3 regions of the Synechococcus sp. A10-1-5-1 genome follow, and region 3 is predicted to be linked to each of the others. Evidence: predicted binding sites of a transcription regulator. Region 3 holds the regulator's gene; each other region holds the start of a gene.
What was found. The regulator NtcA, encoded in region 3, controls nitrogen genes in cyanobacteria. The targets are predictions, from matches to a motif close to GTANCNNNNGNTAC.

Region 1 (3,265 bases), 170 kb from region 3:
CAACCGGACCAGGACAAACGTGATCCCCAAAATCAAACCGACGGAAACCAGACCAGGGATCGCCTCAACCACGCCATCAAGAACCCCACCGATGAACTGGAGGATCTGACCGCGCAGCCCCTTCGACATTGCCATCGTTGGCGGGAAGAAGGCGAGCAAAAGCGGCACCAGTAGGTAGGTGACCAGAGCCAGCAGGGACCAGTGCACCACCTGCCTGATCTGCTGCAACAGCGCCTTCAGTCGCTCCGCCCCGATCGGTAGAGGGAACCGCTTCAAGCGCCTGAACGGCACCCCGAACATCGCTCCGCGATCCACCTGGGCACGGAGTTGTCGATTGGCCGCGCTTTGGAGGCGGATCCAGCCCAAGTACAAACCCAGGAAGAGCGCCGCGAGTGCCGTGGCTTTCAACCAGGAGGTCAGCGAGTGATTGACCCGGTATTGGCGAATCGCCAGTTGCAGGGCCGTGAGATAACGACCAGATAGCTCCTCGCGACTCAGTTCAAAACAACGGGCCTGTTTGTCATCAACCGCGATCACCGCCCGGGGTTCAAGCCCAGGCTGCTTGAAGCCAATGATCGAGAACGGCTCATCCTCCCAACGCTGGAGCCGGGACGGCTGCAGCGCGTAGTCCTTGGCAATCTCCAGCAGGGCTTCCTCCTGACGCTCGCCATAGGCGCGCAAGGACTCCCCAGCGGGAGGCCGGCGGACTTCAAGCACCGGCTCACCAGCCAACGCAATGACCTGAGGATCTGGACTGCAACCGGGAATCGCGGGTTTCTCCAGGACTTCAGCAGCCTGAACCTGGACCAAGCCAACAAGCCATAACGCCCCAACCAAAAGAACCAGAAGCCCCCGGAGAAGGCCTCGCCGGAACGCCATCAGCTGCGGCATGAACGGGCTGCGTAGCAGCACGAAAAAGAGCCGCTCATCCTCTCACCACTACCGACTCAGTTGACACAAAAAGCCCCGCAAGTGCGGGGCTAGAAGGATTTAAATCAAGCGGGAATCACTTGACGTACTTGAGGCCTCGGTAGTTCAGCTGAGGATGCTTGGAAGAGACAGCCTCTTTGTTCTGCTGGTACTTCTGGCCGCGATAGGTGAGGGTCATGGGTAGTTCCTCGGAGTCAGCCCAGGTCCCCGTTCCATGGCCTGGATCGAACTGCGCCTCAGGCAACCAAAAGGTGCCGAGGTGAACGTTTTGTAGCTGTTGCTACAGCACTGTTTTAGCCGCGTCGAAACCAGGCGTGTCGTTCAGGCGATTACACAACGCAGATTTCGATGCTTAATCGCTTGGGCAGTTCTGCCGTGGGGTCAGAAAGAACAGCAAATCGCACTGAAAACGCGTGAAATCACTCAGGGCGTTCTCCACATCCCCTGGATAACCCTGATCGGTCTGATCGGAAGAAGGAAGTGGACCGATCGGCGGCGGCAGGGGCTCAGCCATCGCTGTACCAGGCAGAGCCGAGAGGGTCGCCGCAAGAACCAAAGCAGGCCAACGCGTCATCACAGCACCACAGCTCTACTGACTCGATAGCCATGGCCCCAACGAACGGCAAGGCATCAAAAAGCCCGCCGGACCCCAAGGGATCTGGCGGGCAAAGAGTGAATGGACGTGGATCGGGCTGGGCTCAGCCGACGCTCCAGACGCCACCGGCAATCTTCACCAGGGGAGCCACGATGGTGGTTCCAGCCAGGAACCAAGCGAAGGCAGCACCGCCGCAACCGCCGAGCCAGAAACCGCTAGCGAATTCAGCCCAGCCAGCCTTGGTGAACAGGTCAGCAGGTGGGTTGTCGATGGTGGCGTCAGCCGGCTGCACGTTGGGGCCGCGGCCAGCGGTGCCGTAAATCGAGAGGCAGACCGTCAGGATCGAGACCAGACCAACGGCAGCCAGCAGACCAGCGGTGCTGGCGTACTCGGTGGCGCGCAGGGGGCCGCAGATGGTGAAGGGGCCGTAAAGGAAAAAGCCATGGGCCATACCCACTTCCAGACCGCGACGGTTGGGAGAGAGGGCGGGGCGATAAGCAGGCAGCGCGCCCAGGAAAGCGCGGCTGAAGTAGCTGCTGTTGACGGGAGTGGCCAGATTGCCGACGCAGGGGTCGGCCACGGGGGTCACGGTCATCGGGGGAAGAACGTCAGGTGGCTCGGGAATAAAGCGGCGACAACTCAGTCGCGGGCTTCGATCACGTTGAACAGCAGGGCCATGGCCACAGCAGGAGCCAGGATCCCGACAAGGGGCACGAACACCGAGGGCATCCAGGCGGCGACGAAGTCTCCGGTCATCAGCGTGGGCCAATACAGCTACCGTTCGGCACTGTAAGGAGCCCTGCCGGAGCTGCTCTTCGGGGCCTCCAGGGGCGACATAAAAGTTCAGACCAACCAGCCGCGCCGAGCCATGACCCAGGCCCTCACCGGAATCGTTCTCGCAGGTGTCGTGGCGGCCTGCTGGGTCCTGGGCCGGCCCAAGCGCAACATCCTGCGCTCCACCGATGCTTCCGCCATTGCGGCCCTGAACCGCGGCCAAATGGAATTGGTCATCCCTGGTGGCGGGAACGACTCCACAACTCAGGCGGGCAGCGCCATGGTTGTGCTTCCGGCAGCCAGCGATCGCCGCGGCCGCGGGGAGCTGCTGAAGCAACTCGAGCAGCAGTTCCGCGCAGGTGGTGAGCAGCGCCGCACCGCCATGGCGATCTGCCAGCTCTGGCGCCACCGCGAGGCCCTGCCGCTAATTCGCCGCGGCCTGCGCGATGCCGATCAGGTTGTTGCCCAGCTCGCCGCTGAAGCCATGACCAACTTCCGCGGCCGCAGCAGCGCTCCAGTCGCCGTGGCTCAACCGCTCAAACTGCCGCGCAACGTCTCCCGGATGCGATAGATCGGGCGGCCCTGGCTCTCGTGATAAGTGCGCATCTGCACCTCTGAAAGCAAGCCAAAGCAGAAGAGCTGCACCCCGGTAATGAGGGCCAAGACGGCCACCAAGAGCAAAGGCCTGTTGCCGATCTCTGCGCCCCCCAACTTCACCATGAGCAGATAGGCGCTCAGGAGCGCGCCGATGGCCATCGCGCTGAGGCCCCCGAAGCCGAAGACGTACATCGGCCTGGTCAAGAAGCGCTTCATGAACCAGACGGTGAACAGATCCATCAGCACCCGAAAGGTGCGATCGATCCCGTACTTGCTCTGGCCGAACTGCCGGGCGTTGTGGTTCACCTTCACCTCCGCGATCCGCGCGCCCTCAATGAAGGCCAAGGCGGGCAGGAAGCGATGCAGCTC
Region 2 (3,265 bases), 370 kb from region 3:
TGACGGGCGCGGTGCTGGGCCTGCTGGCCGGGTTGAGCGGGACCGGTGGCGGCATCTTTTTGACGCCGCTGGCGCTGCTCGCGGGTTGGCTTCCGATCCGCCTGGCGGCCGGGGTGTCCTCGGCCTTTATTTGGTGCAATTCCTTGGCGGGGCTCAGTGGTTGGTTGCTGAGCTATGGCGCTTCAGTCCTGCCTCCCGCTCCGCTCTTGCTGGCCCCTTTGCCGCTCGTGGCCTTGGCGGGAGCCCTGGGGAGTTGGTGCGGCAGTCGCCGTTTTCAAGAGGTCTGGATTCGCCGTCTGTTGGCGCTGGTGCTGCTGCTGGCCAGCCTGAAGTTGTCCGGCCTCTTGCCCTTGCCCTAGCCCCCCAGGTAGGCCATCTCCGCTTTGGGCTGTCCCGCGCGGGACGAGCGCTCTTCGCTGTAGCGGTCCTGGCGCTGACGCCAGAGCTGGCCCATCGCGAGCCGTAGCTCGCTTGGGCTTTGCAGCCAAGGCTTGAGGTCTTGGCCTTCGGAGGCAAACAGGCAGGTGTAGGCCATGCCATTGGCGGTGACCCGCAGCCGGTTGCAATCGCCGCAGAAGGGTTGGCTGATCGAGGCCACGACGGCGACCGAGCCGTTGCAATCGCGGTAACGCCAGCGGCTGGCGGTGCCATGGGCGGCCCGCCCGAGGGGCTCCAGGGGCCAGTGGCGGCTGAGGCGTTGGAGCATGTCCGCGGCGGGGACGACGTCCTCGGGGGACCAGCCATTGCGGTTGCCCACATCCATGGTTTCGATCAGCCGCAACTCCAGGCCGTGCTCTCGGGCGAGGGCGGCGAGGGGGAGCAGTTGATCGTCGTTGCGCCCGCGTTGGATCACGCTGTTGAGCTTCAGCGCCCCTGCGGCTGGATCAAATCCAGCGGCCTTGGCCGCGGCGATGGCCGCCAGGACCTGCTCCAAAAGCTGCTCCCCCTGCTGCGGCCGGCCACTCATCTCCCCCACCCGCTCAGGGTCGACGGCATCGAGGCTGATGGTCAGGCGTTGCAGCCCGGCTTGCCGCAGCCGCAGGGCGCGGGCTGGGCTGAGCAGGACGCCATTGGTCGTCAGCGCGATGTCCTTCAGGGCGCTGAGGGGGCTGCCTGTTTCCCGGCGGCCCTGGTCGATCGCCTCGAGCAGGTCGTCGAGATCGGGTGCCAACAGAGGTTCTCCGCCGGTGAGGCGCAGGCTGCTGACCCCCAGGCTGCAGGCCGCTTCGATCACCCGCAGCCGCTGCTCGGTGCTCAGCCTGTCGGCGGGTTCTTGGCCGTCGGGCTGGCAGTAGGGGCACGCCAGGTTGCAGCGCGCCGTCAGGGAGAGCCGCAGGACTCCGAGGGGACGCTGGAGTTGATCGGTGGCGGTGCCTGCGCTCATGCCATCAGCCTGGCGCGCTCGGCCGGGGTGTTCGCATTGATCAGCGGCTGGGCTGGGAGCACTACAGCTTGATGGGGGATGGTGGCGAGCCAGGCCTGCCAGCGCCGCTCTCCGCTGGCCAGGACCTCGGCCAGGCCGTTGCGTTGCTCGGGTCCACCGGGATAGATCCCCAGCAGGGGCTGCAGCCGCTCGCCGTCATGGGCAACGGCGGCCTGGCTGGGGGAGCGCCTCCAGTGCTCGATCAATGAGTCCAGTGTTCTTCGGTTGAGCTGGGGCATATCCACCGGCACCACCAGCAGGGCGCTGTCGCTGCCCCTGGGAAGGACCAGCTGCAGGGCGTGGAGGGGGCCTTGGGCGGGTGCGGGCTCCAGGGCCAGTGCAACACGCTCGAGCCCGGCGATCAGGTCGGCATGGCTGCTGTCTTGGCTGCAGACCGCCACGGAGGGGCAGACCTGGCTTAGGAGTTCAGCGGCACGCGACAGCCAGCTCCCGCCGTTGGGGTGGGGGAGGGCTGCTTTGTCCTGGCCCATCCGCCGGCTGGCGCCGCCGCAGAGCACTGCTCCCTGGAGCCGCATCGGAGTCATCGCTGCACGATGTAACCCCAGGAACCCCTGGAAGCGTCGCTGTTGCTACAAAACAGGCCTTGAACTACTACCTGCGGGATAAGTGATAAGTGCCATTAATTCCTCTCATTAGGCCGCGCCCTGCTTTGCGGTCGAGTTGCTCTTTGGTAACTGTCGTTACCCGAGTCAGTAGGTGGCGAGTGGTCCAATCTCTTCAGCGCTTGATGCGCTGTCCCCCTGGTCGCTGCTTTTTTGAAGGCCTGGGCTCATCCCACTGTCCCTGTCCTCCATGCTTAGCGATCTTTGGTCGCTCCAGGGGAGATATCGCACTCTTCATCTCACCTGGTTCGCCTTCTTCCTGACGTTTGTCGTCTGGTTCAACCTTGCTCCTCTAGCGACAACCGTTAAGGCCGACCTTGGCCTTGACCTAGGTCAAATTCGTACCGTTGCGATCTGCAACGTTGCACTCACGATTCCCGCTCGCGTGCTGATTGGCATGCTGCTGGACAAGTTCGGTCCCCGTAAGACCTATTCGGGCATTCTTGTCTTCTCGGTGATTCCCTGTCTGCTGTTTGCATCAGCGCAGGACTTCAATCAGCTGGTGGTTGCTCGCCTGCTGCTCTCCATTGTTGGTGCCGGCTTTGTGATCGGTATCCGCATGGTGGCTGAATGGTTTCCGCCCAAAGAGATCGGTCTGGCGGAAGGGATCTACGGCGGTTGGGGCAACTTTGGCTCGGCCTTCTCCGCACTGACTCTCGTCGCCCTGGCTGGCTTCCTCTCCTTCTCAGGTGGCTTCGAGCTCCCCACTGGCGCCATCTTGAATTGGCGTGGAGCAATTGCTCTGACCGGCATTATTTCGGCCGTCTACGGGGTGATCTACTTCTTTAACGTCACCGATACTCCCCCGGGAAAGACCTACCAAAAGCCCGCTAAGTCCGCTGGTCTTGAAGTGACCTCCATGCGGGACTTCTGGGGCCTGCTGGGCATGAATGTTCCCTTCGCGGCCATTCTCTGCGTGCTCTGCTGGCGCCTGCAAAAGGTTGGCTTCCTGAACGCCGGCACCTATCCCCTGGCGCTCCTCGCAGTTCTCGTTTGGTTTGGCTTCCAGACCTGGGGCATTATTCGCACCAACCGCGACCTGATCAACGGCGTTAAGCAATACCCCAAGGACGACCGCTACGAGTTCAAGCAGGTCGCCATTCTGGAGCTCACCTACATCGTGAACTTCGGATCTGAGTTGGCGGTTGTCTCCATGCTGCCGACATTCTTTGAGACCACGTTTGATCTTCCGAAGGCAACTGCCGGCATCCTGGCGTCC
Region 3 (3,265 bases):
CGACGCAGGCGTGGGCTCCGCCAAGCAACCCGCCACCGCTGGCCTGAGCCACTGCAGACGGCCACAGAGCCAGACGCTGCGCTCGAGGCCTTGATCGACGCCACCTTTGAGAAACTGGCTGACCAGGACACGGCTGCCCAGTCCTGCACTGCGCAAGGCCTGACTGAACACCCCGCTGAAGCTGCCGCGGAACGGCGCTGTGTGCACCTGGAGTTGCCCCTCCTGCTGGGCCGCCAGACGAACGCTGCGGGAAGGAGCAGACGCTGGAATCGAGGCCAGCGGGCGCAGGTGTCCAGCACGGGGCGTAGCGCTGGGAGTGGCTGCAAGGCTGGCCGTCATCGATTGCATGGCTGCCGCTTGGGATCCTGAATGTAGCGGCGTTAGGCCGTCCGGCAAGCAACAAGCACTACCTGTAGTGCAAACACCCGTACCATCAAGACACTGAGTCAGCCCGCAATGAGCAGCACCCAACCTCGGCGGGACGGCCGCGGCGCCATGGATCTGCGCAGCACTCGCTTCGACTGGGATCCGATGGGGTTTGCCCTGAGCTCAGTCACGGTTCACACGGGTCGAACCGCCGTGATCTGCAGCGTTTGCCTCGAGGAAGGCGTCCCGAAATGGCGAAAAGGCTCAGGCAAAGGCTGGCTAAGTGCCGACTACAGACTGCTGCCGGCCAGCACCCCCAGCCGCCAGCCAAGGGAGCTGATGAAGCTGAGCGGCCGCACCCAGGAAATTCAACGCCTGATTGGCCGCAGCCTCAGGGCCTGCCTCGATCTCGAGGCTCTGGGCGAGAGGACGCTGCAGGTCGATTGCGACGTTCTGCAGGCAGACGCCGGGACCCGCACGGCCTCCATTACTGGAGCCTGGGCCGCCTTGGCCCTGGGACTGCGCCGGCTCGAGCAGCGGGGGGTACTGGAGCGCTCTCCCCTAATCGGCCAGGTGGCAGCGGTCTCGGTTGGCCTGGTCGATGGGAACGCGCTACTGGATCTGGACTACAGCGAAGACAGCCGAGCCGAGGTGGATTTGAACGTGGTGATGAATCAAGAGCAGCATTTGCTCGAAATTCAGGGCACCGCAGAGGGCGCACCCTTCAGTCGCCAACAGCTTTCTACCCTGGTTGACCTGGCCGAAGCTGGAATCCAGCGCCTTCTGAGCGCTCAGAGCCAGGCCTTGGCAGAAGCCCCGAATTAGTTTCAATGGCTACATGGCTGCCCTGGACTGATCCGTAGGTTCCAAAACACATCAGTCGCGCTGACATGGTTGTGGCCACGCAAGGATTCAGCCGCTACTCCCCTAGCCCCACTACCGGTACGTCCGTGATCGCACCGATCGCGGGCAGTCCGCTACCGCCTAATGCAACGCTCCTGGATGTGATCCGGGGCCTCAGCGGCAGCACGACGGAAATCGTCGAGCGCGGCAAAACGATCTTTTTCCCTGGGGATCCAGCCGAGAAGGTCTACCTCCTCAAACGCGGAGCAGTCCGCCTCTCCCGCGTGTACGAATCGGGCGAGGAGATCACGGTGGCGCTCCTGAGGGAAAACAGCCTGTTCGGGGTGCTCTCCCTGCTGACCGGCCAGCGCTCGGATCGCTTCTATCACTCCATTGCTTTCACCCGCGTCGAGCTGGTGACAGCCCCCGCCACCTCGGTGCGGAAGGCCATTGAGCAAGACCCCGCGGTGGGCCTGCTGCTGCTGCAGGGCCTGTCCTCTCGGATCCTGCAAACCGAGACCATGATCGAAACCCTCACCCACCGCGACATGTCCTCGCGACTGGTGAGTTTCCTGCTGGTGCTCTGCCGCGACTTTGGGGTTCCCAGCAGCGAAGGCATCACGATCGACCTGCGTCTCTCCCACCAGGCCATCGCCGAAGCGATTGGATCCACCCGGGTCACCATCACACGCCTGCTGGGTGACTTACGCAACGACGGTCTGGTGCAAATCGATCGCAAGAAAATCACCGTTTTCGATCCCTTGGCCCTCGCCAAACGCTTCAGCTAAACGGCTGAACTGGTGGCTGATCCCAGCTGATTTCCCACCGCCTGCAACCGATACTGACCGTCGTCGCCCAACGTCGTGTCCGGCTGGATCCTCATCCTGGCGCTGCTCATCCTCGGGGGAGTGCTCTCCACCCTGGGAGATCGCTTGGGATCCAAGGTCGGCAAGGCGCGTCTGAGCTTGTTTCGGCTGCGGCCCAAGAAGACGGCCGTGGTCATCACGGTCCTGACCGGCAGCTTGATCAGCGCGATCTCGCTCGGTCTGATGCTGCTCGTCAGTGATCGCCTGCGCACGGGGCTGTTCGAACTCGATCAGATCGAGCAGCGCTTGCGGGACAGCCGCAACGACTTGGCACAGAGCCGCACTGCCCTTCTCAGTGCAGAGAAGGAACGCAGCGAGGCCCAAAGCCAACTCAAGGTGGTGGCCCAGCAGGCCAGCCGACTCCAACGGGAACTGGCCCCGCTGATGGAGCAACGCCGGCAACTGGAAGCCGAGCGCGATCGCCTCAGCCGCGACATCGCGGCCAAGGATGCAGACCTGCAACGCAACCGCTCTGAGCTCGCCAAGCTGAACAGCAAGATCAAGAGCAGCAGCCAAGAACTGGAGCGCCTCGAGCGCAATCTGATTGCCCTACGGCAAGGCGATGTGGTGATCAGCAGCGGCCAACTCCTCGAGGTCGCCAAGGTGCGAATCGAGAAACCCAGCCAGGCCAGGGAGGTGATTCACGCGCTGCTGCAACGCACGAATCTGAACGTCTACCAACGGGTGCTGCCCGGGGAGACACCCAACCGCCAAATCCTCCTGGTCCCGCGCAGCGACATCAGCAAATTGGAGACGACCCTCAGCAAGAGAGGTGAGTGGGTGGTCAGTCTGATCTCGGCCGCCAACGTGCTCAAGGGCGAGCGTCAGGTGGTGGCTTTCCCGGATGTCAGGCCCAACAAGCGGGTCGTTCGCAGCGGTGAGCAACTGGCCACCACCGTCCTGGAGATCGATGAACGATCACCAGATCAGGTGCGCAGCCGCCTCAACCTGCTCCTAGCCGCGGCCTTCACCCGCGCCCAACGCCAAGGGGCTCTAGCCAATGGCCTCCAATTCGACCCGGCGCGCCTCAGCCAACTGGCCGACGCCCTGGTGAACCGTCCCCAGGGAAAGACGGCGAAACTCGAGGCCGTCTCCAGAGCCAACAGCGATCTGGCCGACCCCATTGCCGTGGCCATCCGCTGGCAAAGCCCATGAGCACTTGGCTCGGCCTGGACCCAGGCCTCAGCAAA

Region 1: the regulator NtcA is predicted to act here: its motif matches at 1,201-1,214, upstream of MY494_RS06000 (DUF4278 domain-containing protein).
Region 2: the regulator NtcA is predicted to act here: its motif matches at 2,004-2,017, upstream of MY494_RS08860 (molybdenum cofactor guanylyltransferase).

Annotation. Positions count from the first base shown of each region.
Region 1 covers NZ_CP096032.1:1,103,779-1,107,043, forward strand. Annotated here, with positions in the region: gene MY494_RS05995 (mechanosensitive ion channel family protein) at 1-810, opposite strand, end outside; gene MY494_RS06000 (DUF4278 domain-containing protein) at 1,007-1,174, opposite strand; gene MY494_RS06005 (hypothetical protein) at 1,283-1,504, opposite strand; gene MY494_RS06010 (photosystem I reaction center subunit XI) at 1,629-2,120, opposite strand; gene MY494_RS06015 (photosystem I reaction center subunit VIII) at 2,165-2,281, opposite strand; gene MY494_RS06020 (HEAT repeat domain-containing protein) at 2,394-2,870, shown strand; gene MY494_RS06025 (glycosyltransferase family 2 protein) at 2,828-3,265, opposite strand, start outside.
Region 2 covers NZ_CP096032.1:1,651,951-1,655,215, forward strand. Annotated here, with positions in the region: gene MY494_RS08850 (sulfite exporter TauE/SafE family protein) at 1-359, shown strand, start outside; gene moaA (GTP 3',8-cyclase MoaA) at 356-1,384, opposite strand; gene MY494_RS08860 (molybdenum cofactor guanylyltransferase) at 1,381-1,968, opposite strand; gene MY494_RS08865 (NarK family nitrate/nitrite MFS transporter) at 2,237-3,265, shown strand, end outside.
Region 3 covers NZ_CP096032.1:1,278,674-1,281,938, forward strand. Annotated here, with positions in the region: gene MY494_RS07025 (cob(I)yrinic acid a,c-diamide adenosyltransferase) at 1-339, opposite strand, end outside; gene rph (ribonuclease PH) at 457-1,191, shown strand; gene ntcA (global nitrogen regulator NtcA) at 1,257-1,997, shown strand; gene MY494_RS07040 (DUF3084 domain-containing protein) at 2,073-3,230, shown strand; gene MY494_RS07045 (resolvase) at 3,227-3,265, shown strand, end outside.